4 regions of the Streptomyces sp. NPDC005435 genome follow, and region 4 is predicted to be linked to each of the others. Evidence: riboswitches for the same ligand, from Rfam matches in the RefSeq annotation. Region 4 holds a riboswitch; each other region holds the start of a gene.

The links. Region 4 has a riboswitch for cyclic di-AMP ahead of AB0898_RS23225 (transglycosylase SLT domain-containing protein). Riboswitches for the same ligand answer to the same signal wherever they lie in the genome.
Region 1: linked by a shared signal. The riboswitch ahead of AB0898_RS13635 (C40 family peptidase) and the one ahead of AB0898_RS23225 (transglycosylase SLT domain-containing protein) in region 4 are both predicted to bind cyclic di-AMP.
Region 2: linked by a shared signal. The riboswitch ahead of AB0898_RS31330 (transglycosylase family protein) and the one ahead of AB0898_RS23225 (transglycosylase SLT domain-containing protein) in region 4 are both predicted to bind cyclic di-AMP.
Region 3: linked by a shared signal. The riboswitch ahead of AB0898_RS14750 (M23 family metallopeptidase) and the one ahead of AB0898_RS23225 (transglycosylase SLT domain-containing protein) in region 4 are both predicted to bind cyclic di-AMP.

The regions. Positions count from the first base shown of each region.
Region 1 is NZ_JBEXEQ010000009.1:126,130-128,322, reverse strand. Features, by position in the region: gene AB0898_RS13645 (ATP-dependent Clp protease proteolytic subunit) at 1-374, shown strand, start outside; gene AB0898_RS13640 (hypothetical protein) at 382-687, shown strand; cyclic di-AMP (ydaO/yuaA leader) riboswitch at 1,119-1,342, shown strand; gene AB0898_RS13635 (C40 family peptidase) at 1,346-1,819, shown strand; gene AB0898_RS13630 (ATP-binding protein) at 1,862-2,193, opposite strand, start outside.
Region 2 is NZ_JBEXEQ010000039.1:13,184-15,376, reverse strand. Features, by position in the region: gene AB0898_RS31330 (transglycosylase family protein) at 207-914, opposite strand; cyclic di-AMP (ydaO/yuaA leader) riboswitch at 918-1,091, opposite strand; gene AB0898_RS31325 (transglycosylase family protein) at 1,284-2,193, opposite strand, start outside.
Region 3 is NZ_JBEXEQ010000010.1:109,433-111,625, reverse strand. Features, by position in the region: gene AB0898_RS14750 (M23 family metallopeptidase) at 230-973, opposite strand; cyclic di-AMP (ydaO/yuaA leader) riboswitch at 986-1,144, opposite strand; gene AB0898_RS14745 (pitrilysin family protein) at 1,380-2,193, opposite strand, start outside.
Region 4 is NZ_JBEXEQ010000018.1:117,883-120,075, reverse strand. Features, by position in the region: gene AB0898_RS23230 (polyprenyl synthetase family protein) at 1-411, opposite strand, end outside; cyclic di-AMP (ydaO/yuaA leader) riboswitch at 1,025-1,262, shown strand; gene AB0898_RS23225 (transglycosylase SLT domain-containing protein) at 1,265-1,765, shown strand; gene AB0898_RS23220 (HAD family hydrolase) at 1,808-2,193, opposite strand, start outside.

The DNA.
Region 1 (2,193 bases), on a different contig from region 4:
TGTACGACACGATGCGGTACGTCTCGTGCGACGTGGCGACCTACTGCCTCGGCCAGGTCGCCTCCGCCCCGGCGGTGCTGCTCGCGGCGGGGACGCCGGGGAAGCGGTTCGTGCTGCCCGGGGCGCGGGTCGTGCTGGAGCAGCCCACGCTGGGCGAACCCGTGCACGGGCAGCCGAGCGATCTGCTCATCCAGGCCGGAGAGCTGGCGCGGACGCGGGCGCTGATGGAGGAGATGCTCGTCCGGCACACCGGGCGGGACGCCGGGCGCGTGCACGCCGATCTGGAGCGGGAGCTGGTGCTGGACGCGCGGGACGCCGTCGCGTACGGGCTCGCCGACGAGGTCGTCCAGCGCCGCGCCCCCGGCACCCGGTGAGCGCGCCGTGCTGCCGGAGCTTCCGCCGCTGCCCGCCCTGACCCGCGCCGAGGGCGACCTGATCGACCGTTATCTGGAGGTCGCCGAGCTGCTGGGGCGGATCAACCCCGCCCGCCAGGAGGACACGTACCGCGGTCTGCGGGCCGCCCAGGCCCTCGTGCGCAAGGCGACAGAGCTGCGGGACGCGCTCACGCTGATGCACCAGCGGGGCGAGACGGAGCTGCACGGGAGCACGCTGGCACGCGCGCTCCGGGTGCTGGACGGCGAACGCCGTACCGCGCGGGTCGTGCTCCCCCCGGACGACGGGAAGTGACCCGACGCGCCGGAATACCCCCGCCCTTCCATCGGGCCGGCACACCCCCCGGCCCCACCCCCGCCACGCTCCCGCCCGACCACGGCACCCGGCCCGGACACCCGGCACCCCCGCCGGCCCCCGCGTGTCGAGCACTCCTCCACTCGGGGAGCCGAAACGGGCCGAACGTGGTACCGCCGACCGTGGTATCTCCGGGCACGTTTCCGCGGCCTCCGACTTGCGCAGCGTACGGTTCACGGGGGCGCGAAAGACCTCGCGTCCCAGGTCCGGGGCTACGCCCGGGGACTGACGGAAGTTCGAGAACGGGACTGTCCACCCGAACGGGTGAGTGGTGAGTAACACCACAAACCGCCGATTCCATTGGGATTTTCCGTCAGTAGTACGTGAAGATCCCTGTCTGACGACAAGCCCCCGCCACAGCGGCGGGGCGGTCCGGGCGGACGCCGAGTCCTGCCGCCGCCCGGATGACCGGTCGACAGGAGTGCATCGGCAGGAGTGGAGGACCCGAGCAAGACGGGTCGCCGGCACGGACGTTCGCGCACAGCGGGCGGCCGTACCGAGTGGCCCTTGGGGTGAAGCCGTGGCGACACGGCCGGGCAACTTCGCCAGCCCGAATCCGACAGGTCATCCTTCACAGGCGGCTGACGAAGGGTTGCGCATGACTGCGCTCAATCGTGTCCCGTCGCTGATGGCCCGGGCCGGAACCGCCTCGGCCCTCACCCTGGCCGCCGTGGGCGGCTCGATCGCGGTACCGGGGCTGGCCACCGAGGCCTCCGCCGCGACCACCGCGACGAAGGCGCTCCAGGTCGCGGCGTCCAAGAAGGGATCGCCGTACAGCTACGGGGCCACCGGACCGCGCCGGTTCGACTGCTCGGGGCTCACGCTCTACTCGTTCAAGAAGGCGGGCAAGAAGCTGCCCCGCACCGCCGCCCAGCAGTACAACAAGACGCACCACATCTCGGCCGGCCACCGCAAGGCGGGCGACCTGGTGTTCTTCCACTCGGGGTCCAGCGTCTACCACGTCGGGATCTACGCCGGGAAGGGCAAGATCTGGCACGCCCCGAAGACCGGGGACGTGGTGCGCCTGCAGAAGATCTGGACCAAGAGCGTCTGGTACGGCCGGGTGAACTGACCCGGTGTGAGCGCCGCCGCGGTCCCCGGAGCGGGGCCGCGGCTACGGCTCCTGACGCGCCGCCGCCGTCAGGGGCCCGGCCGGTGCCGTCCAGGGCAGCTCGACGGCGACCGTCTTGCCGCCCTCGCGGGTGGAGCGCACCCGGAGCCTGCCGCCGCACTCGGCGGTCAGGCACCGGATGATGACCATCCCGCGCCCGTTGTCCTGCTGCACGGCCGCCGGCAGCCGTCTGGGGAAGCGCGGGTGGCTGTCCGTCACCCCGATGCGCAGCCACTCGTCCCGCACCAGGACGAGGTCCACGGTGAAGGTGGGCGACTGCCCGAAGGTGTGCTGCACGGCGTTGGTGGCCAGCTCGGAGACGATGAGCCGTACGG
Region 2 (2,193 bases), on a different contig from region 4:
TGGTGCGGTGGCCGGTACCGGACGGTCCGATACGGACCCCCGGAGCGGCCCGGGGTCCCGGGAAGCCCCGCTCCGGCGCGTACGGGGGAACACGCGCCGGTGCGGGGCCCGGTGGGGGGAAGGGGGCTCACCGCGGCGCCGTATGCGCGTGGGGGGGCGGTGCGGTGAGCGGGTGCGGGGGCGCCCGGCGAGCGGGCGCGGGGCCGCTACTTCAGGTGCAGCATCTGGCCGGGGTAGATGAGGTCGGCCTTCTGGACGATGTCCTTGTTGAGGTCGAACAGCTTCTTCCAGCCGCCCTTGACGTGGTGCTTCGTGGCGATGGTGCTGAGCGTGTCGCCCTTGACGACCTTGTACTCGCCGTCGCCCTTCTTGACCTTCTGGCCGGTCGGGGTGGTGACGGTCTGGGGCGCGGTACGGCTCGCGGAGCGCGAGGCCGTCTCCGGGGCGGTGGTGCGCGCGGCGGCGTCCGTCGTGGCCTTGGCGGTGCCCGTGGTGGTCGTCGCCGAGGTGGACGGGGTGCTCGCGGCGGCGGAGCTGTACGGCGTGCTGGACAGGCCCGTGCCGCAGACCGGCCAGGCGCCCTTGCCCTGGGCGGCGAGCACCTTCTCGGCGATGGTGATCTGCTGGTCCTTGGTGGCCTTGTCGGCCGTGGCGGAGTACTGCGTGCCGCCGTACGCGGCCCAGGTGGCGGCGGAGAACTGCAGGCCGCCGTAGTAGCCGTTGCCGGTGTTGACGGCCCAGTTGCCGCCGGACTCGCACTGGGCGACGGCGTCCCACTCGGAGGCGGTGGCGGCGGAGGCGCTGCCGGCCGCCATCAGCGGACCGGCGATCGCGGCGCCGGCGACACCGGCGAGCGCGAGGGTGCGGACGGCCTTGGCCGGGCGACGGTGCGTGCCCTTGCTGGAAAACAGCATGGTCGATCCCCTCACCGACGCCTGCGAGGTGAGCTGTCGGGTTCGGGCCGGTTGAGTTGCCCGGCCACCCTCCCCGTCGTGGAGGGGGTGGCTTCACCCCAAGCCCGCTCCGGCGTCAATCACCGGTCCGGGCACTTACCTTGGTTCCCCCGCTCCTGCCGGCGGCGCTTGACGCGTCGACTGTTCCCGGGTGACCGCTGGCAGGATTCGGCGTGCCGGCCATCGGGGCTCGTGGTGACGAGCGGACTGACCGTAGACACGGACACAGGGGAATTTCAAAGACGATCAGGGCCTCTGAGACTCATCCCACACTTTCGCCAAATAGGACATACGGCCAGAAGAGGGACGTCAATCCCGGCCCAAATCGGGCTACTTGCCGTCCGTCCCGCCGGGCACCTTGAGCGTCTGACCAAGGACGAGGTCGTCCGGGTCGCCGCCGATGGCCTTCTTGTTCGCGGAGTAGAGCGCCTGCCAGCCGCCGTCGACACCAAGGGAGTCGGCGATGGACTCCAGCGTGTCGCCCTCGTGGATGGTGTATGTGGCCGGGGAGGGCAGCGCGTGACGCCCGCTGCTGTCCGCCTTCTGATCGCTCGTCACGTTCTCGTCCGCGCTGCCGCCGCGGTGCCGGCCGCCGCCGGAGAGCGCGCCGGTGTCGACGAGGCTCCAGGAGCCGCCGTCCTGCCAGGCGTCCTCCGACTCCTCGGAGGCCGGGGCGGAGTAGCCGCCGGACGCGGCCGGGGCGTCGGCCGAGGCGGAGGCGCCGGACTTGGCGCCCTTGTCCTTGCCCTTGGCGGCGTCCTTGGCGTCGGCGTCCTTGTCCTTGCCCTGCGACGGCTTGGCCGAGGCGTCGGCGGAGGAGTCGGACGAGGGCGACGCGGTGGGCGAGTCCGACGCCTTGTCCGCGTCGGACGAGTCGGACTTACCGGAGGAATCCGACGCGGACGGCGAGGCGCTGTCCTTGCCGTCCGTGGAACCGGCGCTCGGGGAGGCGGTGTCCGCGACCCCCGTGTCCACGTTCACCGAAGCGGAGTCGGAGGTCAGGCCGGCCGTCAGGGCGCAGGTCGCCCAGTGCGTGGTGCCCTGGTCGGCGAGGATCTTCTCGGCGACGGAGATCTGCTGGGACCGGCTGGCCTGGTCGGCGGTGGCCGCGTACTGGTCGCCGCCGTACTTGGCCCAGTCGTCCTGCGAGATCTGGAGACCGCCGAAGTAGCCGTTGCCCGTGCTGGCGCTCCAGGAGCCGCCGCTTTCGCATTCGGCCACCTTGTCCCAGGTGGTGCCG
Region 3 (2,193 bases), on a different contig from region 4:
CCACCTCCGCCTTAATCCCCGTGAAACGTCGACGATGGACGCCCGTTCCGTGACTCTATTGCAATGCGCGGGAATTTCCGACGGCGGACCGGAATTCATGGTTCTTTTTTGGACAGCGGGGCAGGCCGCCGGACGGCCGACGCGCCGGAAACGGTACGGAAAGGGCGGGAGCCCCGGCGGCGGTGCGGACCGGGGCTCCCTGGGGTACGGCGCGAAACGCGGGCCGGCCTCAGACGTCCAGGCCGTGCTTGCGGAGGTAGCCGACCGGGTCGACGTCCGAGCCGTACTCGGGGCCCGTACGGGCCTCGAAGTGCAGATGCGGTCCGGTCGCGTTGCCGGTCGCGCCGGACAGGCCGATCTGCTGACCCGGCGTGACCTTCTGGCCCACCGTGACGCCGAGGGACGACAGATGGCCGTACTGGGTGTACATCCCGTCGGCCATCCGGATCACCACCTCGTTGCCGTACGCCCCGCCCCAGCCGGCGGAGACGACGGTGCCCGCGCCGACCGCGTGGACCGGGGTCCCGCTCGCGGCGTGGAAGTCGATGCCGGTGTGGCTGCCGGAGGACCACAGGGAGCCGCCGGTCTTGTAGCCGGTGGAGACGTAGGAGTGGGCGATCGGCGCGACGAAGGCGTTGAGCCGCTCGCGCTCGGCGGCACGGGCCGCGCGGACCTCGGCGGCGCGCGCCTCCTTCACGCGCGCGGCGGCGGCCTCCTGGGCGGCCTTGCGCTCGGCGGCGGCCCGCTGGGCGGCCGCCTGGGCGTCGATCTCGGCGGCGAGGTCGTCGTTGACGCTGATGACCGGGGTGAGACCGGTCTGCTCGGCGGAGTGGTCGGCGGCGAGGGCCGGGGAGGCCGTCAGGGTGCCGACGACACCGGTGGTGGTGAGGGCCGCGACTCCGGCCGCCCGAGCGGTGGTACGCGTGACACGTCCGGGCCTGCGGTGCTTCCCGGTGGCGCACATGAACGCCATGTGGTGGCTGGTCCTTTCCTTCCCTCACGCCTACCGGGTTAGCTGACAGGTTCGGAGAGGAAGGTCTCCTACGGACTCCCCCGCTCGCGCGTGGGCGCCCGATTCACCTCGGGAACATGGTTCCCCGGCTCCCCAGGCTCGCGCCATGCGGGGACTCGGCGTCGGCTGTCCGGTGCCGCGGGCGCGGCGCACTGCCTGACGGACAGCCCGGACGAAGCTAATGGGGACGGCGGCCGATACTCAAACGACTCCGGGCATTTGTAGCGCACGACACAGGGCAGACGGGCAACCTCCGCATCAATCCGGACATTTGCCGACCGGGGCGAACACAAAGGGGCCCTGACGGATCGTCTGCCGTCAGGGCCCCTGCGCGCGTACGGGCGTCTCCGCCCCTCGCTGCTCGTCGCTACTCGGCCGGCACCACGGTGACCGGACCGATGCCGAGGGCCTCCACCGGCTCCTTGATCTGAGCGGCGTCACCGACGAGGACGGTCACCAGCCGGTCCGCCGGGAAGGCGTTCACGACGGCGGCGGTGGCCTCCACGGTGCCGGTCGCGGCCAGCCGGCGGTACAGCTCGGCCTGGTAGTCGTCGGGCAGGTGCTGCTCGACCTGGTCGGCCAGCGTCCCGGCGACGGCGGCGGCCGTCTCGTACTTCAGCGGGGCCACGCCCACCAGGTTCTGCACGGCCACGTCCCGCTCGGCGTCGGTCAGGCCCTCCGCCGCGAGGGTGTTCAGCACGGTCCACAGGTCCGCGAGCGCCGGACCGGTGTTCGGCGTGTCCACCGAGCCGCTGATGGCGAGCATGGAGGCGCCCGTGCCGTCGGCGGAGGAGCGCAGCACCTGGCCGAAGGCGCGCACCCCGTAGGTGTAGCCCTTCTCCTCGCGCAGGACGCGGTCCAGGCGGGAGGTGAGGGTGCCGCCGAGGCAGTAGGTGCCGAGCACCTGCGCGGGCCACACCCGGTCGTGCCGGTCGGAGCCGGTACGGCCGATGAGCAGCTGGGTCTGGACGGCGCCGGGCCGGTCCACGATGACCACGCGGCCGGTGTCGTCGGACGTCACCGGCGGCACCGGGCGGGGCGTGCCCGGCGTGCCCGTCCAGGCGCCCAGGGTCTCGGTGAGGAGCCCGTCCAGGTCGGTGTCGGTCAGGTCGCCGACGACGACCACGGTGGCCGTGGCCGGGCGCACATGGCGGTCGTAGAAGGCGCGCACGGCGGCCGCG
Region 4 (2,193 bases):
GCCGAGGTCGGCCAGTATCTGCGTCGCGCGGGCGAAGAGGAAGTCTCCGGTGAGGACCGCGACCGAGTTGCCCCAGCGGGTGTTGGCGCTGTCCACGCCCCGGCGCACGGCGGCCTCGTCCATCACGTCGTCGTGGTAGAGCGTCGCGAGGTGGGTCAGCTCCACGACGACGGCGGAGGGGACGATGCCCGGCGCGTACTTGTCGCCGAACTGGGCGGCGAGGAGCACGAGCAGGGGACGGAACCGCTTGCCGCCGGCCCGCACGAGGTGCTGCGCGGCGCCGGTGATGAAGGGGACCTCGCTCTTGGTGGCCTCTAGCAGGCCCTCCTCGACAGCCGTCAATCCGGCCTGGACATCGGCTTCCAGTGCCTGGTCCCGCACGCTCAGCCCGAACGGCTCGCCGACGGTCACGAGGGGTCTCCTGTCTGCTGGTGTCTGCTGGCGACTACACGGTTTGTCGATAGGTCGCTGCCATCACTCGGATCAGCGTATCCGGTCGCGTTTCCATCACCGCCATCACCCACCGCCCAGCACGGGAGGTATCGGGTCACAGCGGTCGTCTTCTTCTTTGGCGTACATGGACGGACATTCATCGACTTAACAGGACGATGTGCCTGCTGCCGGAGCTCGGCGCGCCGGGCGGACGTCCGTCCGGCCCCCATGCGGAGGGGGTCGTCTCTCCAACGAACGGGACCACCCCAGAGGTTCCGCATCCGACCGGACCGACACTCCCTAATACCCACAGACGGATCAAATCCACCTAATCGCTCATGTCTGACTTTGCGTATTTTGCGGTTTCGTGAGTTGGGTCACCAGACACCCCGGGGCGGCCGACAGGTCCCAAGTACCCCGTTCACCTTGCTCCATGGGCCAGTTGAGCGCGGGCGGACGCAAAGGATCAAGTATCCCAATCGGGACAAGTCAAGATCAACCATTGCTTTGTGTGAATCCGGCACTTGTTCCCGACATGTGCTCTCGCATACGTTCCGGCCCGTCGGGCGACGCCGAATCCTGCCGGGCCCGACACACCCACTCGACGAACTCATTTCGCACGGCAGGAGCGGGGGAACCAGGTAGGCCGCCGGGACGGGTCGACGCGCGTTGACTGACGCGCGTCGACCCGGCAACGGCTCGGGGTGAAGCCGCGACTTCGTGTCCATCGGGCACGGAGCGTTCGTGTCCCACGGACACGGATGTGAGCGGCCGGGCACCTCCCCGCCCGAACCCGACAGCTCACCTCGCAGGCGCCGGAGAGGAACGTGTCATGTCTGCTGCCGCTCAGCCGCGCCGTGCCCGCGCCCAGCGCGTCTTCCGTACGCTCGCCGTCACCGGTACCGGTGCCGCCGTGCTCGCGATCCCGTTCATCGGCGCCACCAGCGCCTCCGCCGCCCCCGCCGTCGCGCCCGCCGCCGCTCCGGCGGCCGTGACCACGCCGGCCGGGTACGCGAACAACCTCGACGGCTGGATCCGCGAGTCCCTCGCGATCATGGGCCAGAAGGGCATCCCGGGTACCTACAACGGCATCTACCGCAACGTGATGCGGGAGTCCTCCGGCAACCCGCGCGCCATCAACAACTGGGACATCAACGCCGTCAACGGCACGCCGTCCAAGGGTCTGCTCCAGGTCATCGACCCGACCTTCACGGCGTACCACGTGGCGGGCACCTCCCTCGACCCGTACGACCCGGTCGCGAACATCACGGCGGCCTGCAACTACGCCTGGCACCGCTACGGCTCGATCGACAACGTCAACGGCCCGTACTAGGCCGTAGGGGAACGTTTCCGGGGCGGGGCGCCCGTAGGGGATTCACCTACGGGCGCCCCGCCCGTCGTCCTGCCGGACGCCGTACACCCTCTCCAGCACGACCGCGACGCCGTCGTCCTCGTTGGAGAGGGTGATCTCGTCCGCGACCGCGCGCAGTTCGCGGTGGGCGTTGGCCATGGCGACGCCGTGGGCGGCCCACTGGAACATGGGGATGTCGTTCGGCATGTCGCCGAAGGCGATCGTGTCCGCGCGGCCGAGGCCCAGGTGCTCGGCGGCCAGGGCGAGTCCGGTGGCCTTGGTGATGCCGCACGGCTGGAGCTCCACGGTGCCGGGTCCCGACATGGTGACCGTGGCCAGCGAGCCGACGACCGAGCGGGCGGTCTCGGTCAGCTCGTCGTCGGACAGGTCGGGGTGGCGCAGCAGCACCT